3 regions of the Priestia sp. FW507-14D1A genome follow, and region 3 is predicted to be linked to each of the others. Evidence: riboswitches for the same ligand, from Rfam matches in the RefSeq annotation. Region 3 holds a riboswitch; each other region holds the start of a gene.
The links. Region 3 has a riboswitch for thiamine pyrophosphate ahead of AC3WJG_RS12160 (acetylornithine deacetylase). Riboswitches for the same ligand answer to the same signal wherever they lie in the genome.
Positions count from the first base shown of each region.

Region 1 (10,156 bases), on a different contig from region 3:
TGTGAAATACTGCCAGTTTTTAACCAATGAAAGTCCACTTGCTCCTGCCATGATTGGCACTGCCATAATAAATGTAAAATCTGCCGCTGCTTTATGGCTCATTCCAAGAAGAACTCCTCCTGAAATCGTTGAGCCTGAACGAGAAAAACCTGGCCAAAGAGCAATACATTGAAACAGTCCTATACCCAGTGCTTGTCCATAAGACATTTGGTCCACCGTCTCTACACGCGGACGTTTAGGTCCAAACAAATCTGCTAGAATCATTAATACAGCTCCGACTACTAAGCCAATTAGCACCGTATTTAAAGAAAACAAATGTTCATCAATGTAATCATCAAACAAAAGTCCTAACACTCCTGCGGGTAACAAACCAACAATTACCTGCATTAAATTCAAGCGATTTGTCGGTCCAATTGGAGCAGCTGGCTTTTTTCCCAATCCTAATAAATTAATGAAACGATCTTTAAAAATAACTACTACTGCTAAGATCGACCCTAGCTGAATAACAATTTTAAATGTATTAGCTACTGGAGATGAAAATAATTCTTTGGAATTCAACCATAGGTCATCCACAATAATCATATGCCCAGTTGACGAAACAGGAGCAAACTCTGTTAAACCTTCTACAATCCCTAAAATGATTGCTACAATAATTTCCCACATAAAGCTATGTACCTTGCCTTTCTTTCAAATTAATAAGCTTATCGCTTCGTTTTACATGCTCAACTATTTTCCTAATTTGACACTTGCTTTTTTATCATAATTGTTAAAACTATGAAATACAATGTGTATTTGCAAAAAGATAAGAATCTTTAATAATTTGTAATAAAAACCTTACATGCTATAATCAAAAAACACGATATCAGCTTTTATTTACTTTAGAAAGTAGTCACTATGTTCGGTATAAATTCCGGCCCCTTAGCTAAAAATGAATCATCTAGACTATTTTTCTTTAGTGTGAAAAAATGACTAAATCATTATGTTTTTTCCATCTCCTTTACTGTCATCTATCATTTTAATCAACTAATGCTTGCTTATACGGCATATCCCCTAAGTAATTTGAAACTTTTTTCTCTCTTTACTCGTATATAGTAGTATCTTTTTTAGGAGGCTTTTTACTTATGAATGGAAATGTACGTACAATGAAATGGGTCACTGCTGGGTATGAAGCCTTGCTGGGAATTCCTTTAATTGGCGCCGGGATTGTTATGGGCTTTAGTTATACTCCTCTTTTTATTGGATTTATTCTTCATGCTATCACGCTCATTTTAGCTAATAGACGAGGGTTATCTGCGTATGGAAACATACTAGGGATTGTTACTTCACTGGTTGCTTGGATTCCATTTTTAGGGTTTATCATGCATATTATTACAGCTATTGTGATTGCAATTGATGCCGCTAGACAACGTTAATTGTCTAGCTTTTTTTATTTAAGGGTTGATTTTTTACCGAATGATGGTAAACTTAAGCCGTAAATTGAATAATTTGAATGTTATTTCTACTAGGGGTGTCTGATAGCTCAGACTGAGAGAAGAGTGCAATAAAACTCTTTAACCCTTTGAACCTGATTTGGGTTATACCAGCGGAGGGAAGTAGTCTTGAAAAGAATAGTATATGTTTATTCTTTTTTCGCCTATTCCATCGGGTTCTGTCTATCACAGAACCCGATTTTTTTATGGTTCGGTATAGCTACACTTTATGCGAAACCGGAGGAATATGTAATGTCAAAACAAAACGTATCAGTTTCTATGAAAAAGCCTTTTCCAAACAGTCACAAAGTATATGTCCAAGGATCCAGAGAAGACCTTAAAGTGCCTATGCGTGAAATTCATCAGTCTCCTACTACAGGATCTTTTGGGGAAGAAGAAAATAGTCCCGTACGTGTATACGACACGAGCGGTGTTTATACAGATCCCTGTTATGAAATTAATTTACAAAAAGGATTACCGGCTCTGCGCGAAAAGTGGATTGCAGAACGAAACGATGTAGAAACATATCAAGGCCGTACGGTTCAGCCACAGGATAACGGTTATTATGATGGTGATCCAAGAGATCAGTACGAGCGCTTTATCACTAATCGTTTACCGTTGCGCGCGAAAAAAAATCAAAATGTAACGCAAATGCACTATGCGAAAAAAGGAATCATCACGCCCGAAATGGAATTTATCGCTATTCGTGAACAGATGGATCCTGAAGTCGTGCGTGAAGAAGTAGCAAGAGGACGTGCCATTATCCCTAATAATATCAATCACCCTGAGAGCGAACCGATGATTATCGGCCGCAAATTCCACGTGAAAATCAATGCTAATATCGGAAATTCAGCTATTCGTTCAGCTATTGAAGATGAAGTAGAAAAAATGACATGGGCAACGCGTTGGGGAGCCGATACAATTATGGATTTATCAACAGGAAAGGATATCCACACAACGCGCGAATGGATTATCCGCAACTCGCCTGTTCCTGTAGGGACCGTTCCTATTTACCAAGCGCTTGAAAAAGTAAAAGGTGTAGCAGAAGATCTAACGTGGGAAGCATATCGCGATACATTAATTGAACAAGCTGAACAAGGTGTTGATTACTTTACTATTCACGCAGGTGTTCTTTTACGCTATATTCCTCTGACAGCGAAACGTACGACAGGTATTGTTTCACGCGGAGGATCCATCTTAGCGCAGTGGTGTTTAGCTCATCATGAAGAGAACTTTTTATATACTCGCTTTGAAGAAATCTGTGAAATCTGTAAAGCATACGATATTTCTATTTCACTTGGCGATGGACTACGTCCTGGTTCCATTGCAGATGCTAATGATGAGGCACAGTTCGGTGAATTAGAAACGCTTGGTGAATTAACTAAAATTGCTTGGAAACACGATGTTCAAGTTATGATTGAAGGTCCTGGACATGTTCCTATGCACCTCATCAAAGAAAACGTAGATAAACAAATGGAAATATGCCAAGAAGCTCCCTTTTATACTCTTGGACCGCTTACAACCGACATCGCTCCAGGCTATGACCATATTACATCAGGTATTGGGGCTGCAATGATTGGCTGGTTTGGGACAGCTATGCTTTGCTACGTAACGCCAAAAGAACATTTAGGTCTGCCGAATAAAGAAGACGTTCGAGAAGGCGTTATCACCTATAAAATTGCTGCGCATGCCGCTGACCTAGCAAAAGGCCATCCAGGAGCACAAAAACGCGATAACGCGCTGTCTAAAGCAAGATTTGAATTTAGATGGAATGATCAATTTAACCTTTCACTAGATCCAGAGCGCGCAAAAGAATATCACGATGAAACACTTCCCGCTGAAGGTGCTAAAACAGCCCATTTCTGTTCAATGTGTGGACCTAAATTCTGTTCGATGCGTATTTCTCAAGATATTCGTAACATGGCTCAAGAAAATGAAAAAGATGTAAATGAAGTAAGAAAAGAAGGAATGAAAGAAAAAGCTAAAGAGTTTGTTAACAGTGGTTCAAATATCTATCAATAATGAAGTAGAACAGCTTAAAGAACAAATTAAGCAGCTTGAAAGAAAGTTATTATTTGTTCAGCAAAATTGTCAGCATATTATCGTTGAATCCTCACATTCTTCCGTAAGACGCTGCATTAAGTGTTTCTATCAACAAGAAGCAGAAGCTGAGCCAAAAGTATTTTAGTTGAAGAAAAATCCGAACGAGTTGAATTCTTGATTAAGAACCCAGCTCGCTCGGATTTTTTCATTGGTAGGGTGAACGTAGATTTCATGCATGTAGCAACCGCGATGTAACAAGCTATCCATACTAGCTCATTTATCCCATTTGTTCGTCTTTAGATTGGATTAATTTCATTACGTTTCTCAAGTTCATCTTTTTTTGAAACGTGCTTTCAGCATGTTCTTAATCCAATATAGTATTTTAATAATAACCCAGCCTATAAATGTACCTAGCGTATTCAAAAAGATATCATCAATATCAAATACTCGTTCCGTTAGCTTGTACTGTAAAATTTCAATTAAAAAACTGATTAAGAAACCAGTCGTAAACACTTGGATAAAACCATCAAACCACTTCATAAACAAAGGAATAAACATTCCAAGCGGCGCAAACATTACGATATTTCCCAGTATATTTGTCACAGTAAGCATTATATTGCCGCTTTCCCACATCAGACGGATCGTACTAAATAAATCCAAGTTCATTGCTTTTCCGTAAACATGTTCGTTTTCCCGTATGAGCGTAGCATAAATGACCACTGCCCCATACGCAATAAATAGAATGAACATGACTTTTTTAACGATTGACCTGATGCTTACATTCACTTCAACATCACCTTCTTTGACTCCCAAAACCATTTATTATTATCTATATGTACCCGTCCACTGCTTTCATTCGTCGTGAATGCATTTACATGCTTTTTTATCCTATCACATCAATAAATAAATACAATTCCCTTTATACAATTTTATTAAACTTGATTCTTTATAAATAAAAATCCTCATTATTTTATGCTACTCATTTCATTAATTTCTACATATATAAATAATAAGAAGCAGCGAGTAGCACTTCGCTGCTTCTTATTTAATCTGGATAATAAGGATTCAAATGGATTAATACTTCCTGAATATTATCATGCTTTTTCATAAGTGTTGCTTTGATTTCTCGTCCTAAATCATGACCTTCCTTAATTGTTTTAAAGTGGTCAATTGAAATACGTACATCCACTAATATGTAATGGCCATGTTCTCTTGCTCGAACGCGATCAATCCGCTTCACATCTTCAAATTCATAAATGCTTTCTTCAAGTTCTTTCAGTAGCTCTTCATCAATATTGCCTTCCATTAAGATCTGAAAAGACTCTCCCATCATTTGTCTGGCAATGTTAAAAATTAAATAAGCAACAAAGATACTTGCTATTTTATCTCCGTATAACAGCAGTTGAACATCCATTTTATCACCAATAATGGATAATAAAACACCAATTGCCGCCGCAATAGAAGCAACAATATCTGCTTTATGATCAAATGCAATTGCCTCAATTGCCTTACTGTGGTGCTGCTTCGCTACGTTTAAAGAATAACGGTACAACAACACCTTTGCTATGTATGAAATAACTGCAATCCACATGGCTAAAATATTTGGAGATTCAACCGGATGGAATAAACCAACGACTCCTTCAAATACCACATAAAATGATACAAGCAATAAAATAATTCCTACAATCCCTGAGACAATTACTTCTGCTTTTCCATGCCCATATGGATGATCATCATCTGCCGGCTTATTTGCTACTCGTATAACCAACAAGACAATAATAGAGGCAAATACGTCCGCTGCAGAGTGAATACCATCAGCAAATACAGCATCACTATTTCCAATCCATCCTACTATTACTTTTCCTAGCGTAAGGGCAATATTGCTCCATACGCTAATCCATGCTACTTTTTTCGCAATGGACTCCCTTATACTGTTGTTCATTTCCACACCTCGACTTACTTCTTGAAAAATCAGCTTTTTTATCTTATCACTGCTCATTCAAGTGGGTCTAGAGCAATCTATTTTCGCTTAGCTATATATGTTTCGGTACCGCAAAATTAATGATAATCTACAACATACTCCTTATTATTTCTCCGCCAACTTCTTACGGTCTGTTGCCATTGGAGGTTCTTCCATCCAACCTTGCTCAATCATAATCCGAATTCCATCTTTTCCATACTTCCCTATACGCCCGATTAGCTGAGAAAATTCTACTGCTACATCCGAACGGAACGACATAGACAAGCCAGCACCGCAGTTATCAATAGCAATTGTCACCGCTGTGGAAGTATGATACATCATCAGCTTATCTGAAAACGGTGAAATCGTTGAGTTGGTTACATATGCATCAAGCAGACGCGGACTTGGTAGGTCAGCTTCAGACAATAACTCGGTGAATTGCTTAATTTGCTTACTCGCAAGTTTAACTCCATCAAAAAAATAAGAGCGTAATTTTTGTGTGGTAGCTACTTGACTAAATGCCAGCATCAGCGTTTTACCTAATACATTTGTATTAACAATTTCTTGAATAGCCGTAACCTCCAAAGAAGTTAGAGGATGCATTTGAGAGAAAAATGGTGATATAAACGTTTTATGATCTACAAAATTTACTTTTACAGGATAAGGAATAACCGGAGGTCTCATCAGCATGCTTTTTCTTAAAATAACGTGGTTAGAATCCTCTAAAAGGCTGTCGCTTTCTTTTACACATCGAGACAGGTGATCATAAATATCTTGCCTTCTCACTGCGCTTAGCGCTCTAGCATATTTCTTCATACCTCCAATGGCCATTTCATTTACATAAATAGCCATAAAAATATCATCAAATAAAGCAGGAACTCCTTTATTCACATCTTGTTCCCCAAAACCTACTGGTATTGGAATTTTTTCCAAACTGAATAATTCCGTCAATTCGTCTACATGAGTTTGTGAAATCTGATGGGCTTTTTTTAAGAGCTCCTTAATCTCGGCATCTTTTACAACAGATAGAAAATACCCAAGAACACATACATACAGCGTATCGCCTAAATATTGCGCCCATAAGTAACCTAACTCAGCTGCGTTCAACCGCTGATTTTGTTGATGTTTTTGCATTTCGCTCTTTATATTTTCGTTCATTCACTTATTCTCCTTTTGGATAAAGTCGTACTCTTACTATCTCCAAAGAAGCGCTGAATAAACCGCATAAAAAAGACCTAGATAACAAGTCTAGGCCTTTTAGGTTAAGCATATTTCTGGTCTTCTGTTTCTTTTCTAAAAAAGCTTTTCATGGCGTGAAAAACGTCTGATTTTTGTTTTAAAATAAAGTGTCTAAAACTTTCGTCTTGAATATTTTTGTACGCAGACATTAAAGTGGAATGTCGATTGTACTGATTCACTTCCCCATATCCAAACATATTTGACACTTTCATTAATTCATTTACTAACTTTACACACCTTGCGTTATCTGAAGTTAAGTTATCGCCATCTGAAAAATGAAACGGGTAAATATTATAGCGGCTCGGATCATACTTTTGGTTAATTAATTCAAGCGCTTTTCGGTAAGCAGATGAGCAGATGGTTCCCCCGCTTTCTCCTTTGGAGAAGAAGTCTTCTTCTGATACTACTTTTGCCTCTGTATGATGCGCAATAAATTCAATTTCCACTGTTTCATATTTCGTACGTAAAAAGCGTGTCATCCAAAAGAAAAAGCTTCTTGCCATATACTTTTCCCATATGCCCATCGAACCGCTCGTATCCATCATAGCTAAGACGACTGCTTTCGATTCTGGCTTTATAACTTCATTCCACGTTTTGAATTTTAAATCCTCCGGATAAATAGGATGAAAAGCAGCCTTTCCTGTCATTGCGTTTCGCTTGTAAGCGCTCATCATCGTTCGTTTTTTATCGATATTCCCCATCAAACCTGTACGTCGTATATCATTAAATTCAATGTGCTCCACAACAATTTGATCAGATTCTTTTCGCTGAAGATTAGGCAGTTCTAATTGAGCAAATAAAGCCTCTTGAAGCTCCATAAGAGACACTTCTGCTTCAAAGTAGTCTTCTCCAGCCTGGTCACCTGCTCCTTGACCTTTTCCTGCCCCTTTTTGACCATCTCCAGCAGATCCATCACGTGCTACTACATCCCCAACTTTACTGTCTCCATCACCTTGACCCACATGTTTGTTTTTATCATAATTGTACCGAATTCGATATTCATCCAATGATTTGATCGGAATTTTAACTACTTCTCTTCCATTGGACATCACGATATTTTCTTCTGTAATTAAATCCGGTAAATTATTTTTAATTGCTTCTTTAATTTTTTCTTGATGTCTTTTTTGATCATCGTGGCCTTTACGATGGAGGGACCAGTCTTCTTTTGAGACAGCAAAACTTTTATCTACTTCTTTTCCCACGCTATTCCCCTCCTTATTTAAAAAACACCTGCACGTTTTTACTCGGCATGCATAAGCTATACCGAAAGTTTCTGACAAATACCTTTAGTTCAAAGGTTGGTTACTCTTATCCTATGCGCAAGAATGGTATACTTGCTAACTAATTCTTTCACTATTAGCTATTCATTTTATAGTGTCTAGTGTCATGTATATGTTTATGACTTATCATATGATGGTTAAGTGCAATGCGTACTACACATTAGCCTAATTATGCAGAGTTTATTTTAAGAGATAAGAAAAACATGGCACAGATCGGAAGTGCCATGTTTTCTTGTTAGTACTGAGTTATCGATTTAACAAACTTCCTACATAGCGCAGCAGTTCATTAGCAGATACTGAATTGTATCCATGCTCATCAATCAATCGAGCCACTACTTCATTTACTTTCTTCAGCTGCTGCTCATCTGGTGTTTTAGTGGACGTTGTAATTTTCACTACGTCTTTTAAATCCGCAAACAATTTTTTCTGAATCGCTTCGCGTAAGCGCTCATGGGAATTATAATCAAATCGTTTTCCTTTACGTGCATAAGCGGAAATACGAATTAAGATTTCTTCGCGGAATGCTTTTTTTGCATTTTCTGAAATACCAATTTGTTCTTCAATTGAACGCATTAATTTATCATCTGGATTTAACTCTTCTCCTGTTAGCGGATCACGAAGCTTATTTTTGTTGCAGTATGCTTCGACATTATCTAAATAATTATCCATTAATGTTTTAGCGGACTCTTCGTATGAATAAACGAACGCTTTTTGCACTTCTTTTTTTGCAATTTCATCATATTCTTTACGCGCCAGAGAAATATAATTCAAGTAACGCTCTCGATCCTCAGCAGAAATAGACGCATGCTGTGCTAACCCTTCTTTCAATGAACGCAGTACATCTAATGCATTGATTGATTTAATATCTTTTCGAATGATGGTAGATGAAATGCGATTAATGACATAACGAGGATCAATACCGCTCATTCCTTCATCCGTATACTCTTTTTGTAACTCTTCTACGTCTGCATCGTTATAGCCTTCTACAGATTGACCATCGTATAGACGCATTTTCTTTAATAAATCAATATCGCCTTTTTTAGGCTCTTTTAATCTCGTTAATGTAGTAAAGATAGACGCAATACGTAACGTATGAGGGGCAATATGAACATCTGATACGTCACTTTCACGAATCATTTTGTCATAAATTTTTTCCTCATCACTCACTTTTAAGTTATATGGAACAGGCATTACAATAATTCGTGAATGCAAAGCTTCATTTTTCTTATTGGAAATAAACGAGCGATACTCTGTTTCATTTGTATGCGCTACGATTAATTCATCTGCACTAATTAAAGCAAACCTTCCTGCTTTAAAGTTTCCTTCTTGAGTTAAAGAGAGTAAATGCCATAAAAATTTCTCATCACATTTTAACATCTCCTGGAACTCCATCATTCCCCGGTTTGCTTTATTAAGCTCTCCGTCAAAGCGGTAAGCACGAGGATCTGACTCAGATCCATACTCTGCAATTGTTGAAAAGTCAATGCTTCCTGTTAGATCGGCAATGTCTTGAGATTTCGGATCAGAAGGACTGAACGTTCCAATTCCAGTTCGTTTGTCCTCTGAGAAGAAAATGCGTTCGATAATGACGTCTTCAATTCTGCCGCCATACTCTTCCTCTAATCGCATTGTATTTAAAGGAGATAAGTTTCCTTCAATTCGGATACCATACTCTTCAAAGAAGTCTTTACGTAAATGATGTGGAATTAAATGCAGCGGATCTTCATGCATTGGGCATCCTTTAATAGCGTAAACAGCTCCTCGATCAGTAAGAGAATAAGCTTCAAGCCCTCTTTTTAACATGGTCACTAGCGTCGATTTACCACCACTTACCGGACCCATTAAAAGTAAAATACGTTTACGAACGTCTAAACGCTTTGCAGCTGGATGAAAATATTCTTCCACCAAGCGTTCTAGCGAATCTTCAAGTCCAAACATTTGTCCACTGAAAAATTTATAATGTCTTTTACCATTTACCTCTTCAATTCCTGCATCCTTTATCATGTTGTATACTCTAGAGTGTGCAGGCTGAGCAATTAAAGGCTCATCTTTAATCAGCTTTAGGTACTCTTCAAATGTCCCTTCCCACTTAAGACGATTCTCTTCTTCGCGGTATCTTTCAACTTTCTTTAATATATCCATTAAAGGACCTCCCCTACTAGTTA
Region 1 covers NZ_JBYSWQ010000017.1:21,098-31,253, forward strand. Annotated here, with positions in the region: gene AC3WJG_RS25900 (undecaprenyl-diphosphate phosphatase) at 1-663, opposite strand, end outside; gene AC3WJG_RS25905 (hypothetical protein) at 1,122-1,412, shown strand; TPP riboswitch at 1,494-1,608, shown strand; gene thiC (phosphomethylpyrimidine synthase ThiC) at 1,722-3,491, shown strand; gene AC3WJG_RS25915 (hypothetical protein) at 3,469-3,657, shown strand; gene AC3WJG_RS25920 (VanZ family protein) at 3,843-4,298, opposite strand; gene AC3WJG_RS25925 (cation diffusion facilitator family transporter) at 4,558-5,454, opposite strand; gene AC3WJG_RS25930 (DUF3231 family protein) at 5,599-6,630, opposite strand; gene yhbH (sporulation protein YhbH) at 6,735-7,913, opposite strand; gene AC3WJG_RS25940 (PrkA family serine protein kinase) at 8,238-10,133, opposite strand.
Region 1: linked by a shared signal. The riboswitch ahead of thiC (phosphomethylpyrimidine synthase ThiC) and the one ahead of AC3WJG_RS12160 (acetylornithine deacetylase) in region 3 are both predicted to bind thiamine pyrophosphate.

Region 2 (10,156 bases), on a different contig from region 3:
AGAAACAGGATCCGCTTCTGCTTTTGAACCGGCTAGAAAGCTATACGCCAGTTTTGGGTTTTACGAGTGCGAACCGTTTTCTACCTACAAAGAAGATCCATACAGTGTATTTATGACAAAGAAATTGAATGACTGATTAAAAGAGGCCGGAACAAAAGTATTTTAGTCAAAGAAGATCCGAACGATGAATCAAAATTTTTAATCAAGAATCCAACTCGTTCGGATTTTTTTATGGTGATGGTGAACGTAGGTTTCATATATGCAGTGGCTTCTAGCGGTCGATTTAGTTATGTCTCAACCTCATTGTTTTTTGTTTTGTCATAATTCATATAAAAAGGTATAAACTAGATTTTTTCACTAGACAAAAAGGATTTTCCTATGTAGTATAGGTGTCAGATAATACAAAACGAATGTTCAGTATAAATAATAAATGTGCCGGGCGGTGGAAATAGCTTGAATAAAAAAAAGCTTCAAAGTGAACAAACCAAAAGAAAAGTGGCAGATGCCGCTAAAGCATTGTTTTCTCAAAAAGGCTATAAAGCTACATCTATTGAGGAAATTGTAGAAGCTACGGGAAGCAGTAAAGGGAATATTTATTATCACTTTAAAAGTAAAGAAGGGCTTTTTCTCTATTTAATAGACGAATGGGATCTCGAGTGGGAACGCAACTGGAAAGAAAGAGAGTCTCTTTACAAAACAACAAGAGATAAGCTTTTTGGAATTGCGGAGCAAATCATTTTAGATGATTTAAATCATCCTCTTACGAAAGCCGCCGATGAGTTTTTTAACAACGAGGAAAAGGGCAGCGACATCGAAGAGCGAATTGATGAGATGGTGAAACGACACGTGGAGTTTAACCGGGAGCTTTTGCAAAAAGGCATTGATGAAGGAGAGTTTTCTCCTAAAAATGCAGAACAGCTTGCAGTGATTTTAGAAGGGCTGTTTGTTGGAATGAGCCGCATGTCTCGAAAAACGAACACGGAAAATGCCCTGAAGCTTTACCATTCAGCAATCGATGTATTTTTAAACGGAATCATAGCAAGGTCTTCTTAAATAATCGGGGATGCTTATTGCGGTAATGAGTAATCCCTCATTATTTTGTATTTTTATAGACCGAACGTTCAGTATTTTTGTAATCAGGAGGTTTATATGTCATTATTGTTAAGAAATCGAGCGGCGATTTTGCTGCTCATGCTAAATATTTTTATTGTTTTTACAGGAATCGGTCTCGTTATTCCAATTATGCCAACATATATGACGGAGCTTCATATCAACGGCAGCGTGATGGGGCTTTTAGTAGCGGTGTTTTCACTGACTCAATTTTTGTTTTCACCTTTAGCGGGTCGGTTATCAGATTCGTTAGGGAGAAAGAAAATTATTGTAGCGGGAATGATTGTTTTTGCCTTGTCTGAATGGTTCTTTGGTTCAGTGAGTACACCTCTTTTATTATTTGTATCGAGAATGTTAGGCGGGGTTGGGGCCGCGCTCATTATGCCTGCTGTTATGGCCTATACAGCGGACGTGACGTCTGCTAAAGAACGCGCTAAAGGAATGGGCTATGTGACGGCGGCGATTACAACAGGATTTATTATTGGACCCGGTATCGGCGGCTTTTTAGCTGAATACGGCATGCGTGTACCATTTTATATGGCCGCAGTAGCAGGAGGCTTGGCTGCAGTGATTACGCTTCTTGTTTTGCCAGAGTCTCGTCCTGTACAAAATCATACTGTTTCAAACAATGAGAATCCAAAAGAAGAGCGGCTGCTACTGCAGCTTATGAATTCTTATAAAGAACCTTATTTTTTAAGTTTAATTATTGTTTTTGTGACATCGTTTGGATTATCCAATTATGAAACGATTTTTTCACTATTTGTTGATCATAAATTTAGCTTTACGCCAAAAGATATTGCGTTTGTTATTACGTTCGGCTCTATTGCGGGGGCTGTAGTGCAGGTTACGATTTTTGGATGGATTTTAAATAAGTTTGGTGAAAAAAGAGTGATTTCGTTTTGCTTGATGATGACGGGACTTTTTATTTTACTTACGCTATTTGTGCACACGTACTGGCTTATTATTGTTGTGACATTTATCGTTTTTTTAGCAACAGATATTTTACGTCCGGCAATCAGCACGCAAATGTCGATGATGGCACAAGACGACCAAGGATATGTAGCCGGACTAAATTCTGCTTATACAAGTCTTGGAAATATTATTGGCCCCGTTGTAGCAGGCTTTCTCTTTGATATAAACATTAATTATCCGTACGTATCAGCTGCACTTGTACTGCTTCTTTGTTTTCTTTTATCTTTAAGAGCAGGGAAGGACAGAAAAACAGTTGTGAGAAATCAAGCGGTTCAAGAGAAATAACCATAAGGAAAAATGATAGAATTCTTAGGGAATAGAAGACCTCCAGTAGCTTACTGGAGGTCTTTTGATTATTCTTTGAGGAATGGTGTAAGCTTTAAAGCGCCACTCAGCCTATAGAGAAGCTTTATTTTATCGGCAAAACAGTGAAATGGTTGCAAATAAAAAAGGTTAATAGTAAACTTTAAACGTAACAAGAATAGTATGGGAGCTTGCGCGGGGCAGGCTGAGAGTACAGGGACGCCTGTTGACCATTTGAACCTGTTGGATAATGCCAGCGCAGGGAATGTGAGTACATACCAAAGCACTTTGCGCATGCAAGGTGCTTTTTTGTCTTTTTTGCAGTGTTAAAACTAAATGAAAAGAGTGAAAAAACATGGATATTAGTAAAATTTCAGCTCAATTAGAGAAAGTAAGAGACATAAGTCCGCTTGTTCATAATATTACGAATGTTGTGGTAACCAACTTTACAGCAAATGGACTGCTTGCACTAGGAGCTTCACCTGTTATGGCTTATGCGAAAGAAGAAGTGGCTGACATGGCACGAATCGCCGGAGCGCTTGTCTTAAATATAGGTACACTGACGGCTCAAGAAGTAGAAGCGATGAGAATAGCAGGAAAATCAGCAAATGAAAATGGCGTGCCGGTTATTTTCGATCCTGTAGGAGCCGGAGCGACACCGTTTCGTACAGAAGTAGCACGTCAGCTTGTAGAAGAATTAAATGTGGCAGTTATTCGTGGTAACGCTGCTGAAGTTGCGAATGTAGTAGGCGAGTCATGGCTCATTAAAGGCGTTGATTCATTAGAAGGGCAAGGAGACGTCATTGAACTTGCTGAGAAAGCAGCGAACAAATTAGATACAGTGATTGTTATTACCGGTAAACAAGATGTAATCACAGATGGAAACAAAACGTATACAGTAGACAACGGTCACCCGTTATTTACGAAAGTGACGGGGACTGGATGTTTGCTGACATCAATTATAGGAGCTTTCGCTGCTGTAGAAAAAGAATATGTCGAGGCAAGCGTTGCTGCTTTAAGTTTTTACGGAGTGGCAGGTGAAATCGCCGCAGCGAAAAAAGGTGAAGAAGGGCCGGGAAGCTTTCAAATTGAGCTGTTAAACCAGCTTTATCTTTTATCTGGGCAGGATATTGAATCATATGCAAGAGTACATCAACGTTAAAAGGAGCCGGAAAATGACAAACAAAGAAATCAAAAAGCTGCTGCAAGTTTATTTTATAATGGGCAGCAATAACTGTACAAAAGATCCGAGAGCAGTGTTGAAAGAAGCAATTGAAGGCGGCGTTACTGTGTTTCAATTCCGTGAAAAAGGCGAGGGTGCCTTAACAGGAGAAGCGAAATATCAGCTGGCGAAGGAACTTCAGCAAATTTGTCAGCAGCACAGCGTTCCTTTTGTTGTGAATGATGATCTTGACTTAGCGATCCGCTTACAAGCAGATGGCGTTCATATTGGACAAGAAGATGAAAAAGCTCATATTGTTCGAGAGAAAATAGGAAAAGGAATTGTAGGCGTCTCTGTTCATAATGTACAAGAGCTGCAGCAAGCGATAAAAGACGGGGCGGATTATGTAGGAATGGGACCTGTTTTTCCTACGTCTACAAAAAAAGACGCAAAAGCAGTGCAAGGTACAAAGTTAATTGAAGAAGTGCGAAACCAGAATATTGACTTTCCAATTGTAGGAATCGGCGGGATCACGCCTGAAAATGCCAAACAAGTAGTAGAAGCAGGTGCAGATGGCGTTTCTATTATTACCGCGATTAGCTTAGCAGCGTCTCCAAAAGAAAAAGCAGCTCAATTGAAAGAAGCGGTAGGAAAATAAAAAAAGCGCACACTGTGCGCTTTTTTTATTATAGCTGAACAGTTTGAGGAGTTTCTTCGCCTTCATTCATAAAGCGAATTTCGTTCGGCGTAATTTCAAGAACAACATACTCAGGGTCATTTGGACCGTCAAACCATTCTTTCATGTGATCATTCCATATACGTCCTTTTAATTGATCACCAGTACGAAGAACAGCTGTACCAGATAATTCTAAGTATTGATCGCCATATCCTTCGCCGCTGTAGCCCAATAGTACGTGCACGTTCGGATTGGCTTCGATTTCTTCTGCCTTATGTGTATTGATATTTGTTGGTGTGTAAAGAGCGATACCATCTTCATCGCTAAAGAATGTCATATAGCGAGAGTGGGGTTTGTTGTTTACAACTGTAGCTAATGTTCCTACACGATTTCCTTCTAATACTTCGTTTACTTTTTTAGCAATTTTTTGTTCATTCATTTTATCCATCTCCTTTATTACTTTTTATGTTCCTCAATCGAAGATAAATAAAACATACATGTCTAAAAAAATATAAGTTAACAATAAAATAATTATGTAAACTAATAAAATAAAAAATAAAAAAGCTAGCTACAGCTAACTAAAAAATAAGCCCGCACTGCCGTAACCCTAAGTGTCTTAAATACCCAGATCTACTAGGTGGGTGCCCTCATAGCCGGGTTTAGCGTCCCAAGAAGGGCGTGCTATCTGCAGCTAAATTTTGAGCTCCCTTTTAACACTCAAAGGTTTAAGACAACATGAGTATACGCACAGCGCAGGTATGTATAACAAATGTAAATAAGATGCCGATATATAAATGTTTTCTAATTAATCAACTTTCATCGTACAAGAAATGATTATAACGGAATAATGAATGGAACGCAAGACTTTTATTTAAAGTTTTTCTTCTCTAACATCTTGGCGGGGAAGCAGTAACAAAATAAGAAAAGGGCCGGCAACTGGAATGAAACATAAAAGAAGGTAAGGCCGGGATGCTATCCTTTCTTTTGTCATAACGGAGTAAGAAAGCCACGTTAAAACAAAAAAATCAGCGGTCATCACGCTAACAAGCTGTGACTGCATAAAAGCTTCTCCATAAGCTTTTATTGAACCTACGGATAGTCCGTATACGTAACCTGCAATCGTGAGCGCTAAGCATAGTCCAATCCATAGACGAGAAGAAATGATAGCAATGAAACGTGAAGGAATACGCGAATGTTTTCGAACTTTTTGTCCTTTCCAATGATAATAGAACAAAAGAGAAAAAGCTCCAACCCCAAATGATAGAAGAGAAAATGGCCATCCAGGCAGTTTGTATGTATCTTTTTTACAGATCATTACCATAAACAATATTGGGAAAAGTCCCAAAAAAGAGAATACCATAACCACTAGCGGATCTACCTGTTGAAAATTTCCTGTGATAAGTTTTTTAAACAGTAAATCATCAGAGGCGCTTGCTCCCGGGGCTAGCAGAAAGGCGTATAGTACAAGCACAGCCCATACAATGATATACATATTCTCAACTCCTTTTAATTGTTTTAGTTTACAAAAACCATTTCAGTATATTTCCCCGTCTTGTGACGAAGGGAAACGCTTGAAACTCTTCTTTAATTAGGTGTAATATTACACTAAAGAAATGTACGTGTATAGAAAGAAAGGGCTGTGAAAATGAATAAACAAAAAGTAATTAAATCAGTATCGGATAAAATACGATTAATTCGTTTAGAAAGAAACTATTCACAAGACAGAATGGCTGAAGTCATTGGTATTTCCAAAAAAACATTGGTTCAAATTGAAAAAGGGCGCACGGAAGCAGGGTGGACGACCACTGTTGCAGTATGCGGTTTGTTTGGTGACAGTGAAATCCTTCAATCGGTTTTAGGAGACGTTCCTTTAGAAGTAGTAGAAATCATTGCTCATAACGGCGTATCTTCTCCAAAAGATAAAACGCTCGGAGGAAGAGTATGGTGGAAAGAAATTCAAAAAGAAGGCTCTTTTCGTCTGCAGCAAAATATGATTAGTCAGCACTATCGCATTTTAGATGACCAAGACTATCGATGGTTTAGTTCATTTGATAAAAGCGAAGCGGTAAAAAGGTTTGAACAATTAACGAATGAATAAAAAGAGGCCGGGACATAACAAAATCACTGCATATATGAAACCTACATTCACTCTACTCATAAAAAAATCCGAACGAATTTGATTCTCCATCAGGAGTCTTGATTCATCGTTCGGATTTTTCTTCCACTGCTATACTTTTGTCTCGGCCTCTACTGATTCATTAACGTACCTGACGAGGGACGACTGAACCAATTCCATAGCTCTACATCTCCAAGTGACGCATATGTGATCGACGGATCATTCTTTAATTTCAGAAGCTTTTTTGTAGGCCCGGTAATCACAACGCCGTACACATCGACGCCGTGTTTTTTTACATAAGAATATCGCTGCTTTAGCAACAGATCGGAATGGTCTAGCTGACGAACTTTTTGGACCGTTTCTTCATTATCGGCTAATAGTTTCATCATATTTAAAACGTTCGACTTGCTAGTAGAGTGGGTTTGATTTCCTTTGTGATCGTAAGGTAAGTCTAGAAACTCTGGAAAGCCAAATGTTGATGTTAAGTCAATTAATGGCTCGTCTTTTGTACTTGTTTTTTGTTCGTGCCCTGTATTAAGCGCGTACCAAGAGGTAGAAAAATCACGGCTGTCGATGGCGTTCATTTTTTGCTGAACTTCTTTTAGCGAATACGTATCATCAAAAGAAATAGCCACTTCGCTTACCGTTCCTTTTGGTAGATTTTCTAATGCTTTCCATGTTTCATTCGTCCATTCCTTATACTCTTTTGCATGTAGCTTTAATTTTTTTGGATCCGGATAGACAAAAGAAAGGTTAAGATCGTATTTGCCGCCGGAAAACTCTTTTTCTACACCGCTTGTTTTATCAAACAGCTGATGAAATGTAAACGTCCCAATGGCCTGCTCTTCACGTCCAATTTGCTTATAAGCTTCCATTTGCGACTGCATGCGGAAAAAGGACTGTGTATCAGAAGTGGTTTCACGTATATGAACGTTCGGAAAAGCAGATTCGATAGCTGCTTGATTCACGCTGTTTATGTATTCGGTTTTTGATTGATGATAATATACAATAGATAAAAAGCTGCCGATTATCCATAGCAGAACGACAGAGCCAATGACAGTTGTCACATTTGAAAGGCGCTGCTTCCATTTGGCGATATAAATGGACTTTTTAACTTTTTTATTATCCAACATCGTATCGTCACTTAGTGAAGTAGCTGGTGAAGTTGGCGGTAACGGTTCATCTTCGGTTAGCAAGTGCTCCAAATGAGCTGAGCATGCTTCACAATTTTCCGTATGTTCTTCAAGTGTTTCTGCTTCTTTGTCTGTCAAAGTGCCGTTTTTATATTTTTCCCATTGATGCTTCATATCTTGACAGCTCATCCGTCCTCTTCCTTTCTTTTTTTCAATTGTTGACGACCACGATACAAGTCCATTTTCACTTTTGACAGAGTATAGCCAGTCATTTCTGCAATCTCTTCATATGTGAAGCCGTGATAATCTCGTAACAGTACAATATTCTGCTTAGCCGGAGGCAAAGCAGATACATCAGAAAGCCAGCCGTCGATTTCACTTTGAATCATCACTTGTTCTTCAGCACTTGGCTGAGGAGTAAAGTGCCATTCTTCTATTTCGACAGTAGGGCGTTTTTTTTCTTTTCGATACCAGTCAATAAAGGCGTGATAAGCAATTTTGAACAGCCAAGGCTTCACTTCCTCGCCTTTATATGTTTCTAAGTGTAAAAGTGCCCGGTAAAAGGTCTCCTGCATTAAATCTTCCGCTGATTCTTTTCTGCGAGTAAGAGAGAGAAGATAGCGCAGCAAATCATGCATGTGCTGTTTATAAATGTGTTCAAAGTTATGCTGTTGTGCCATTTTCTCCCCCTTTCATTTAATCAACGCAATTTGTGGATAAAAGTTTCGGTTTTTTTATCAAAAATCGTATGTAATAGATAAAAGATGCTTAAAATACGATATATAGCTTATCATACTAAAAAGAAAATCATATGAAATTCGACATAATTCCGTGTAATTTGTCATTTTTTTTAAAAAACTAAAGGGTAATTGGTGTTCGAAGGAAACAGAAAATGTTATGATAGAACGAGGATGTGCTCTTACAAAAAACAGCTACATACATAATAAAAAATACAGCGTTTGTTTGCAAAGTAAAAATGGACAAACACATGGTGTTTAACCATAGATGTTTGTGGGAAAATAAACTAAGTATTTTCAACAAAAAGTAAATTAAATTGTGTTTTCACTTATAAAAAACACGGTAAATTGGAAAAGGTGGGGTCATGATGGACGTAGAAAATACACAAGGTACAGAGGAACAAGCACCTAAAGTCAAAGCAGCTAAAGTTGGCGATACGATTCAGCCAAAAAAAGGCGACTATAAAGGATTTAAAGGAATTGTTATGGTAGTGCGAGACAATTCGGTTATCGTAGATTTTGGGAAAGATGCTGAAACGGGCGAATCCATGAAAACAGTTGTTAATCATAAAAACTATAAAATCGTAAAAAAGTAGGTGAATAACCTACTTTTTTTTACTGAATATATGTTTGAAGACCGCGATTTTTCTATCGAAAACCTTAGAGAAAAGCGTAGGTAAAGCAATTCTTTGAGAAGAAGAATGTTTTTTAGTAAACTATAGAAAGTATGCAGAAAGAAAGGATTTTTGTTATGTCAATTCAACTATCACAATTATCATTACCACAAGAGGTTCTTTCGCTTTTAGCGAATCGTAAATATGAAAATTTGTCCGATGCTGATCAGCTATTAATTGGAAAAGGCGGCTATACAGCAGAAGAAGCAGATATTTTAGAAGATGCCATTATTGCTTTGTCACTAGGGAAAAACGTACTTTTAAAAGGGCCAACAGGTTCAGGTAAAACAAAGCTTGCTGAAACACTGTCGCATTTATTTTCTCAGCCGATGCATAGCGTTAACTGCTCGGTTGACTTAGATGCAGAAGCGCTGCTTGGTTTTAAAACAATTGCTGAACAAGAAGAGAAAACAGGTATTGAGTTTGTGGAAGGACCTGTTATTCAGGCAATGAAAAAAGGCCATTTACTATATATTGATGAAATTAACATGGCTAAACCTGAAACACTTCCTATTTTAAACGGGGTACTTGACTACCGGAAAATGATTACAAACCCATTCACTGGAGATGTAGTGCGCGGTCAGCAAACATTCGGCGTAGTAGCGGCTATTAACGAAGGGTATGTTGGGACTGTTCCATTAAACGAAGCGTTAAAAAATCGTTTTGTTGTTATTGAAGTGCCGTATATTCAAGGAGGCAGCTTAAAGCAAGTTCTGATGTCTCAGTCTCAGTTAAAAGACGAAAAATTAATTGATAAATTTGTCACGCTCTCTGCAGATTTAATTACTCAAGTTCAAAGCGGCCATGTATCAGAAGAAGCTGCGTCTATTCGTGCGCTTATTGATACGTGTGATTTAGCTCTTTATATGCCGCCTCTTCGCGCGATTAGACGCGGTATTATTGAAAAGCTAGAAGATGAAAGGGAAAAAGCCGCCATTCAAAATATTGCTGAAACATTATTTGAGTAAGGAGTGGCGCTATGCGATTTATTAAATTTAACGACAAAAATGTAGATTCCTTTCTCTATATGGAGCTGGCGGATTTAACGAAAACATTAACAAAAAATGATGAAATTGAAGTAGAGTATCGCGTTTCTTCTTATTATGATCCTGTACACGGCATTATTTATCTCAGTCACTTTTGGGATAACCGTCCAGAAGAAGACAAAGTGTACGGCTTAAAAAGTGATGTATTTTTAAGAAGTATTGGAAGCTATAAGCATTCAAACTTCAAAGAAATTAATGCATATTTAAAGAAAATAAATAAAACCTCG
Region 2 covers NZ_JBYSWQ010000005.1:159,820-169,975, forward strand. Annotated here, with positions in the region: gene AC3WJG_RS18395 (GNAT family N-acetyltransferase) at 1-136, shown strand, start outside; gene AC3WJG_RS18400 (TetR/AcrR family transcriptional regulator) at 454-1,053, shown strand; gene AC3WJG_RS18405 (MFS transporter) at 1,150-2,367, shown strand; TPP riboswitch at 2,559-2,667, shown strand; gene thiM (hydroxyethylthiazole kinase) at 2,741-3,547, shown strand; gene thiE (thiamine phosphate synthase) at 3,561-4,205, shown strand; gene AC3WJG_RS18420 (pyridoxamine 5'-phosphate oxidase family protein) at 4,234-4,662, opposite strand; RNA gene ssrS (6S RNA) at 4,808-4,985, opposite strand; gene AC3WJG_RS18430 (hypothetical protein) at 5,095-5,715, opposite strand; gene AC3WJG_RS18435 (helix-turn-helix transcriptional regulator) at 5,869-6,321, shown strand; gene AC3WJG_RS18440 (anti-sigma factor) at 6,471-7,661, opposite strand; gene AC3WJG_RS18445 (RNA polymerase sigma factor) at 7,658-8,152, opposite strand; gene AC3WJG_RS18450 (YkvS family protein) at 8,575-8,805, shown strand; gene AC3WJG_RS18455 (AAA family ATPase) at 8,937-9,851, shown strand; gene AC3WJG_RS18460 (vWA domain-containing protein) at 9,863-10,156, shown strand, end outside.
Region 2: linked by a shared signal. The riboswitch ahead of thiM (hydroxyethylthiazole kinase) and the one ahead of AC3WJG_RS12160 (acetylornithine deacetylase) in region 3 are both predicted to bind thiamine pyrophosphate.

Region 3 (10,156 bases):
AAGCCATATCCCAGAACATATACTCAAAACGCGTTGTATTCAAGAAAATTTCTTCGAGCTTTTCTAACTCCGCTTCTGATTTGTCTTCAGTAAGTGAGTCGAATAAATTAATACACCATGTCGCTAGTTCTCCAAATTCTTCTGAGCTGTACATTTCAATCCACTCACGATAAAATTCATTGTTAGCTCCAGGCTTTTCACTGAGTTCTTTTCCTATTTCCCAATAGCTCCACATACAAGGCAAAAGAGCCGCCACTAATTCAGCTAATGTGCCGCTTTGACCAACGTGCAGCATATAGTGTGTGTATGCAAGCGTTGTAGGAGATGGCTGCGCTTTTTCTAATTCTTTTTCGCTGATTTCAAATTTCTTGGCATACTCACGGTGCAGGCTCATTTCTTCGTTTAATGTAGAATCCAAAAGTGCAGCAAATTTCCCCATCGTTTGAACATCGGTAGCTTTCATGGCTCCAAACGCAAATAATTTTGCATAATCAATTAGGTAAAGGTAATCTTGAATCATGTAAAAGCGAAACTTCTCCTTTTCAAGCGTTCCGTCTCCCATTCCCTGTACAAAGGGATGATTATGATTTTGACGCCAAATAGGCTGCAGCTTTTCGTATAATCGTTCACTAAATTTCATGATGATCACTCCTTATGCGTATGCAGCCACGTATAAATGAACTGCAACATCACTTTTGTATATTGAACAAGCTGATTTATATCTAATTGTTCGTTCACAGCATGTGCATTTGCTAAATTCCCCGGACCATAAATAGCGGCCGGAATCCCCGCATCAGCTAGCCATCCCCCGTCTGTTACGCTAGTTGACACATCGATTGGGGGCTTTTTCCCTTCAATTTGTTCATGAGTATGTGCAAGCAGCTGTACTCCAGCATGATTTTCATCAATTTCTAATGACGGGAAGATTTCTCCTCTGTCTTCAATCATTGATGTGCCTCCCCATTCAAAGGTTGGCAGGTTATCTTTTAACCATGGATCTGCTTTTGCAATAGCTAAAATGTATTCTTCCACTTCTTTTGATACTTGGTCGTATGATTCATTGGGATAATAGTGAACGGTGACCCACAGCCTGCATTCATCTGCAATAAAAGCAGCATGTCTTCCCCCTTCGATTACTGCTGGATTAATCGTATTTGTTCCCGGCAAAAATCCTGGATAGCTTTTTGTAACAGCCCAGTGGCGCTCCAATTCTTGCAGCCCTCCGATCACTTTTGCCATCTTCTCAATAGCACTCGCAGCTAACAGACCTCCTCCAGCATGAATCATACTTCGGCGTGTACCGTCATGATAGGTTTTACTGCTTTTTATCGTAATCCATCCCGTGATCACTCCGCCTTGACCTTGAATATGTAAATCACTCGTATCAGCAACAAGCGCAAAGTCAGCTGTATATCCTTTCTGACAGCATTGCAGCGTACCTGCCTCTCCCACTTCTTCTCCTACAACGGATTCAAAAATCAAGTCTCCCGGCAGTTCGATTCCTGCTTCTGTTAAAAGCTGGACTGCAAATAATGCTCCTGCCAACCCGCCTTTCATATCAGCAACTCCGCGTCCGATTATCATGTTGTCTTTTACTACAGCTTCAAACGGATTTGTCTCCCACTTTTCATTTTCTTGTACCTCAGCTACATCCATATGCCCGTTAATAATTAAGCTTTGATAGTCAGCTGATTTTTTCCCTTTTAACGTGCCCACTACAATAGGATCGTTGCAATATAAATCCCACATATCGATGGAAAAACCGCAGTTTTTAAGGAAATCCGCTACGTAGCGCTGCGCTTCATGAGAATTTCGTGCAGGAGGCGCTGGCGTTTTATATGCAACAAGCGTTTTTACTAACTGGATTAGCTCCCCTTTGCGCTCCTCTACCTGTTTGACAAGCAAATCAATTGTTTCTTCCATGTATGACACCTTCCTTTACGCATAAAAAAACACTTCTTTCGCAGGAAAGAAGTGTTTTTGTTTATATACAAAAAATTATTATAACGAGTTCGTAAGGAAATACCATACAAAACATCCATTACAATACCTCTTTCCTACGCTAGTATTACCTAGTTCAGGTTATAAGGGTTAAGACTTCTCGTCTCTCTCAGCTTAGAAAGCACCCCTAGTGGCGTTGTATCTCTATAAAATTAAACGATTATCATATGTTTACCTGTAATAGTTTTATCATAGTAAAGCGTTTTATTCAATAGAAAGGTTCATGATTCAGCAATGAAAATAGTTTCCTTTTTAGTAAAATAAAAAGCACACACTTTTTTTAAGCAGTGTGTGCTCTTTACTTTTATAAGCTTACTAGTTAGCTATCGGCTTCTTTAAAAATACACCGTTTTTCCATTCAGACAGGAATAAGCTCAAGTTTTTGCCCCGGCTTCACTAATGAAAGCAGCTCATGATCTTCTTCTATCACATACCCAATCACGTTCACATTCGCATTTGCAGGCAAATTCGTTTTAGCTATTTGAACCTCTCCTCTATAACGTCCGTAGCCATCATTGTCCATTGTAATTGCTCCGATTCTGCGCTCGACTGTATGAAATGGCGGCACTGGTTTTACAGATCGTGTATCAACTAAACGCAGAGCGTCTCTTGATACATCTGGACGCACGCTGTACGTTCCCTCTATATGAGGTGAACGAATGCGCAGCGGAATAATGCTGCTTTCTTGATATTGAAACAAACGCTTTAATAAACTTGAACCGGCGCATGGATCTCCAATATAAACCTCCGCTACTCCGCAGCCGTATAAATCTACTGCAGAGGTAAAAGGGCATCTATTACGGTCTTTTTCTCTAGTAGGAAGACCTTGATAAATAGGGCCTCTCTTTTCGCCTTCCCCGGGAATATAAGCGCAGACTGGGATACGAAGTTCATTAAATAAATCTGTCTGCTGTTGAAAAAATGTTTCTTCAAGCCCTGTTTCAGGCCGCGGATAAAAATTATGCCATGCAAGCAGCTGATGATGATGAAGACCTGCACATAAGAGTGCTTCAATTTCTTGTTTGGATAACGTACTTGCATTAACGGCAATATAAAATTCATTCGCAAGCGAAAGAGTTTCTGCTGTGCTAAACCCATCGTCTAGTCTAATACCAGATACGCCAAGTGAAGATAGCGACATAAGGCTTTCAATACCTAAATGAATCGGCGTATGCTTGGATACGTCTGCATACACGCTTATTCCACAATCTCTAGCCACATGAAGCATTTCTTTTGCCCGTTCAGCCAAATCCCCTTTTTCCTCTGGAATATGAAGCGAAGTGAATGCACGTGTGACGCCGCACTCACTTGCTTCTATTAATCTTTTTTTAGCATCACTATCATTTAAATAAAACGAAATGCCAATCATTCAAACTCTCTCGCCATTTCATCGTTGAATCCAAAGAAATACGTACAAACAAAGCCGGCTGCGTAAGCAACAACTAACCCGAGTAAATAAAGAAGAATTTGATGCGCATGAACTAAAAACGTAAGCGGCAAACCTGAGACTCCCACTGCTACAGTCGCAATATGAAAGTGCGCCTGAAACGCTCCGCCGATTCCAGCTCCAAGACAAGCGGTTAAAAAGGGGCGTCCTAAAGGAAGTGTGACTCCAAAAATAAGCGGCTCTCCAATTCCAAGCAGCCCTGAAGGAAGAGCGCCTCCAATTGCTCGCTTTAAACGTTTTTTCTTTGTTTTGATATAGATAGCAAAAGCTGCACCGACCTGACCGGCTCCGCCCATTGCTAGTATAGGAAGAAGCGGATCATCTCCAATTGAATTGATAAGCTCTAAATGAACAGGAGTAAGACCTTGATGAAGTCCTGTAATGACGAGCGGCAAAAATGTTGCTCCTAAAACAAAGCCTGCTACAACTCCTCCAACCTCCAAAACTCCTAAAAGGCCTTTTGTGATTCCGTCTGAAATCAAGCCGCCGATTGGCATGAATACTACATACGTAATAATGCCTGTAATTAACACCGTAACGGTTGGTGTAATAATAATATCCAGTGACTGAGGGACAAATTTACGCACTCGTTTTTCCACTACGGCCATAAAGATTGCTGCAAGCAAGACTCCTATTAAGCCACCCCGACCCGGCAAAAGTGCTTCACCAAAAAGTTTAATATCAGCTACGGCAGGATTAATGACTAAAATACCTGCTAAGCCCCCTAAAGCCGGCGAACCACCAAATTCTTTTGCCGCATTAATACCTACTAAAATACCCAGATAAGCAAATAAGCCGCTTCCGATAACGGTTAAAAGAATAGCAATCTGTGAATCTGCAGGAAGCCACTTCGCTTGAACTGCTGCTTTTGTCACTCCGGTGATAAGTCCAGATGCTACAAGAGCAGGTATTAACGGAATAAAAATACTTGCAATTCGGCGAAGCAAGAGCTTAAACGGAGTTGCGTTTTTTTCTTTCAGCTCCGATTTCCGCTGAGCCGCACGATTTTCTAAATTAATACCGCCAGATTCATCAATTAACTTTTCAAACTCCTCTGTTACTTTGTTTACTTTTCCAGGACCAATAATGATTTGCAGCGTTTCTTCTTCCACTAATCCGAGTACGCCTTCAAGCTTTCGTATATCTGCCTTTTTTACAATTGAATCATCTTTTACAGTCACGCGCAGCCGCGTCATACAATGCGTATACGCTTCAATATTTGATGCTCCCCCAAGCATCTCCAAAATAACCTTTGCTAATTGATGATTATCTAAAGACATGTTAATCCCCCTTTGTATTTTCCTCTTAGATGGATACGGTACTGAGGAAACAGACCACAAAATCCCCTTTTTGTAATCGCTTTCTTTTTTTATTTCTTAGTTTTCAAAAACTGAATGGCATCCCTTGTTTTATCAATATACTCAATCGTCTGGTCATACTGCTGCGCTGCAATACTTAAAAATAGTACATCAATCACATAAAGCTGGGCTAAACGAGACGATGTAGCTGCGCTTCGAAACGGCGCTTCTTGAGAATAAGACGTATACAAACAGATATCAGCTAAAGACGAAACGGTAGACTGTCCGTATTTGGTTAAGCTAATCGTCTTTACTCCGCGATTTTTAGCTAAAGATAAGACGTTGCTTACTTCAGGAGTCTCCCCTGAAAAAGAGATGCCCACAACTACATCGTCTTTACTTGCATTTGCGATGAGTGTAGCTGCTAAATGGCTATCTGCAAAAGCCGTGGCATTTTTATTAATTCGAAGAAATTTTTGCTGCGCATCCATAGCAATAATATGTGAAGCACCGATTCCAAAAAAATGAATGTTTTTAGCTTCAATCAGCGCTAAAACAGCCCGCTCTGCTTCTTTATAATTCACAAGCTCGGCCGTATCACTTAGACTTTGAATGCTGTTGCTTGCCGTTTTTTTGACAATAGATTGAATCGTTTCATTTGTTTCAATATCGCGGTATCCTTGCTCCGTATCTCTAGCTAAATCACCGGCTACTCTTACCTTTAATTCTTGAAACCCGCTAACCCCGATAGATTTACACAAACGAATAACAGCAGCACTGCTAGCATTCGCTAGTCTACCTAATTCTCCAGCCGTACTGTTTATCACAGTATGCGGGTTGTTTAAAATATATTCAGCAATTTTCCTCTCCGAATCAGGAAGCTTAGCCACCGTGTTTTTAATCATTGTTAATCCGCCTGTTGACATCGTTTCTCTCCTTTATACGTAATGTTCAATCGCTTTTCTCACATAACCGCCCGCATTATTCAGTAACATCTTCGCGGTGTCGTAATTTTCATTTGTTTTGATCATAACCACTGCTGTTTTTACCTCATTATTTGCTTCTTCAAGCGTTTGGCTTGCTTGTTCATAAGAAACACCTGTAATTTTACAAATAATACCTATCGCTCGTTCTTTAAGCTTTTCATTACTCACATGAACATCTATCATTAAGTTTTCATACGCTTTTCCTACTTTGATCATAGCCGCTGTAGAAATCATATTGAGAATCATTTTATGAGCGCTTGCTGCTTTTAACCTTGTGGAACCTGTTAGCACTTCCGGACCTACTACCACCTCAATACTATGGTCCGCTTCCTTTCCAATAAGAGAATTACCATTGCAAGACAGCGCTACCGTTTTAGCTTTTACAGATTTTGCATATCTTAATGCACCAATCACATAAGGAGTGCGTCCGCTTGCAGCAATTCCAATGACTGTGTCTCGTTCATTCAAATGAATTTTTTGTAAATCTGCTGCTCCCAATTCTTCTTTATCTTCAGCACCTTCAACTGCTTTAACAAATGCTTTTTCTCCTCCAGCCATCAATCCCTGTACTTGATCCGGATTGGTACTGAAAGTAGGCGGGCATTCAACAGCATCCAATACTCCCAGCCTTCCGCTTGTTCCCGCTCCGACATAAATAAGCCGGCCTTCCTTTTGAAACGATTCACTTACAAATTCAACTGCCACCCCTACGTCTGGAAGTACTTTTTGTACAGCAAGCGCCACTTTTTGATCTTCTTTATTCATTATGTTTAAAATTTCTTTTGTACTAGCTGTATCGATCTTCGTTGTCTGCTCATTTTGAGACTCCGTTGTTAATAACGTAAGCTGTTCATTCATCTTTTTTGGCTCCTTTTTCATCTTGTAGTGACTTTATGGTTATTATAATTCCATTGAAATATAATTTCAATAATTTATTTTTATATTTGAAATTATATTTTAAAAGAGACATAAAAAAAAGATTTCAGGCATATAGCCGAAATCTTTTTTTGTCTATCTACGATTGCTGAGCAAATGTTAATAGATACTCATCTTGCATTAAAACTTCGTAATCTTTTTCACCATTTCTTACGACGTGTACAGGAACTGTTTTTGCTGGAAGTAATTCAACTGGCTCACGATAGCGTTTTGCTACTCCGTTAATAAGTTCGTTGACTAACTGCTCGTTACTCAGCTCACCCGCCTGGTATTTTTCTGCAAGTGGTGTCATAACTTCCGCTAATACACTTGCATCGTTAAATCCTTGAATTTCGACTTGTACGACGTACGCATCATCTTCATCGCTATACGCTGTATCTTTAATTTTATATTTTGTAGATGAAAGAGCTTGTAGAAAAGCGCTGCTTACTTCGTTTAACTGCTCATCGGTTATGTTTGAGCTCAATGATGATAAAGCACCTTTAAAATTCGTTTCAAAAAACTCTACAAACGAACTCTTTTGGAACTCCCCTTTTTCTTCTACCTGTTTCTTATCTTGCTGATTCGGATGTTTAGCAACAAATTGATCTGTATTTTGATAAACAGTTGCTTGAATTAAAGCGTCCACGTATTGTCCCGCTTCCTTGGCATAAGCAGCTTGCTTTTCTTTACTTGGCGTTTCAGTGCTGCTATCTTTAGAAGCAGCAGCGGCTTTTGCTTCCACTTTTGGTTTTGTTACATTGTCTAATTGGTTATATGTATACGTATACGTTTGCTTAGACTTTGAGTTTTCTGTTTTTCCGTCCACTTTAACTGAATACGACTGATTTTTTACTACTTTCTTTATTTGATTCGTTTCTTTATCAATTGTCACAACAAGCGAAAAATCTTTTCCTTTAATTTGCTCAAGGTCTACAGCGGTATCGCTGCCTTGATTTGTTATTTTATAATAAGCTTTAGCATCACCTGCTACAATTTTTTGCTTTTTGTCTTTGTCTCCGTTAAATGTTAATACATACTCTTTGTCTTTTTCGGTGACGTCAAATTCATTTGGAAGATTTTCATCATATTTTTGATAGTAGCGTATTGGATTTTGTTGAAGCTCCATAGCGTTATTAATTAAAGCCGTAACGTACTTTTTCTCTTCTCCCTGTACTTTTGTGCTTTCTTCTCCAGCCACAGCTAACGTTTCATCACCGTCATGATACATCTTCAATTCTTCGCCGTTCATTTTTGTGTTAATGTAACCTGCTTTACTTTTAAAATCAAATTCTTGTACTCCGTTTACTTGGTAATCAGAGGAGCCTTCTTCTTTTCCAGTGACCTTCACTTGAACATTTTTCACCTTTTCTTGTGCTTCTTTCACGTCACCCGTTAATTCCTCTGAAGACGGCATCCCACATGCCGAAAGCAATAGAGCGAATGATATTGCTAAGCTGGTATTCAATATTTTTTTCATATAAGAAACTCCTTTTTAAATATTTTTCCAAAAACAAGAATCTATGTACTTAGTAAATACACAATTTTACCATTTACAAAACCCAACTTTACTAAAATACCATATTTACATTTAAATGGTAACCAACAAAAGAAGGAAATTGCACAATAAAAAAGTCACGAATCCGTGACTTTTCTAACAGCATTCATACTTATTTGTTAACGTTTTTATTTTAATCTCTAATAATTCCATTACTTGTCCCTATCAGTACTTCTTTACCTTGTTGATTTCGATACACTGATTTGATTTTCACTTTTTGAAAACCATCTGCTTTTTCTACTTCAGTTAATATGCATTCACAGGTAACTGTATCTCCTGCAAAAACTGGACGAAGAAATTCACTCACCATTTCTCTTGCAATGTAGTTTAAGTCTCCTCCTATTTTCGTTCCAATACTAGCAGTCATAAGTCCATGCACCATTAGCCGCCCTTTTTCGTCACGTTCTATATGATGTTTGCCCCGGTCTCCAGTCATCTCCGCAAACTGCATGATTTCTTCCTCTTGAAACGTTCTTTGCCACGTAAATGTATCTCCTGCTTTACATTCCATCTTATCCATCCCCTTAAGATTATGACTTTACTTTTTAACTATATCACAAAAATGAACAGTCATTCATTTTCACATCAAAAAAATAGCAGAATAAATATACCCTGCTATTTTTGACAAGTAGGACAGTAATAAAGCCTTCTAGAAGCAGCTTGCACTTTTAAGATAGGGGTGCCGTCAATTCGGCAAGCTTCTCCTTCACGGTTAAAAACCCAGTGGCGGTATTCAGAGCGCTTTTGGCCTTTCTTTTTTAACGTTTCAGCAAGCTTTACATCATTTGTAATGCCACCTGTTTCATAGGACTGTTTGACAAGAGAAATGGTTGCTTCAGCTGCCTTTTTAAGCTGTTCTTCCGTGCAGTCTACCGGACGAGCTGCAGGATTAATTCCCGCTACAAATAGGATTTCACTGCGCAAATAATTTCCAATCCCCGCTATAAAGCTTTGGTCTAGCAGCAGCGACGCCCATTTTCTGCGGTAAAATGGCTTAGAGTAGAAGCGATCTAAAAGCTCATCTGCCATTACTTCTTCACTTAAAATATCCGGACCTACTCTTGATACAAAAGGATGAGCAGAAACTTCTTCATCACGCAATACTTCAATATCAGAAGCGCTATAGAGCAGCGCTGATTTCTTTTCATTATGAATAGCAAGACGCAGCTGTCTGTTTGTAGATGGATAATTGTAAGATGAACGTACATACCATTTTCCATAAAGCTGATTATGTGAATAAATGGTATAGCCGTTGTCGAAACGAATAAGCATAGCCTTCCCTTTTGTATCTACCCTTTTAATACGAGCACCCGTTAATACTTCTTCGTAATGCTGTAAAGATGGAAAAGCAAACCATATCTCTCCAACGGGAAGACTGATAATCGCTTTTTCCACTTCATCGGCTGCTCGTCTAATTTCTGGACCTTCTGGCATATAATGAAACTCCTTTCTTTCCCGACTTTCTTCATTTATTATTTCGGTTTTATTTTTGCTTTGCAAGAAAGAAGCGGTTGAACTCTTCTTTTCCTAAAAGAACCTTTAAATTATGCATGACGGTTACTCTTATAGTAAAATGTTTATACCTTTTTTTACTTTCTATAGTGTTTATCTTACTTCCTTTGACTTATACTAGTTGATAACCTTTTAGAAACTTGTTAATTATCTATATATGAGGAGTTTATTATGAACAATCAATCATTTTCTCCACTATCAGCTGCCGAGATGGCTGTTATTTGGAAGCAATATATGAACGATAAAGCAATTTCTTGTATGCTTAACCATTTTCTGTGTCATGTAGACGATTTAGATATTCAAAAAGCGATTCAAGGTACACTGCACATCACAACAAGAAACAGTGATGCGCTCACTGCTATCTTTTTAAAAGAAAATATGCCAATCCCGCTCGGTTTCGGAGAAGAAGACCTTGATACTGAAGCTCCAAAATTATTTT
Region 3 covers NZ_JBYSWQ010000002.1:744,213-754,368, forward strand. Annotated here, with positions in the region: gene tenA (thiaminase II) at 1-640, opposite strand, end outside; gene AC3WJG_RS12160 (acetylornithine deacetylase) at 646-1,923, opposite strand; TPP riboswitch at 2,038-2,140, opposite strand; gene AC3WJG_RS12165 (MupG family TIM beta-alpha barrel fold protein) at 2,360-3,370, opposite strand; gene AC3WJG_RS12170 (PTS transporter subunit EIIC) at 3,367-4,728, opposite strand; gene AC3WJG_RS12175 (MurR/RpiR family transcriptional regulator) at 4,818-5,672, opposite strand; gene murQ (N-acetylmuramic acid 6-phosphate etherase) at 5,685-6,590, opposite strand; gene AC3WJG_RS12185 (DUF6612 family protein) at 6,748-8,127, opposite strand; gene AC3WJG_RS12190 (FAS1-like dehydratase domain-containing protein) at 8,339-8,716, opposite strand; gene nei (endonuclease VIII) at 8,821-9,639, opposite strand; gene AC3WJG_RS12200 (DUF3231 family protein) at 9,889-10,156, shown strand, end outside.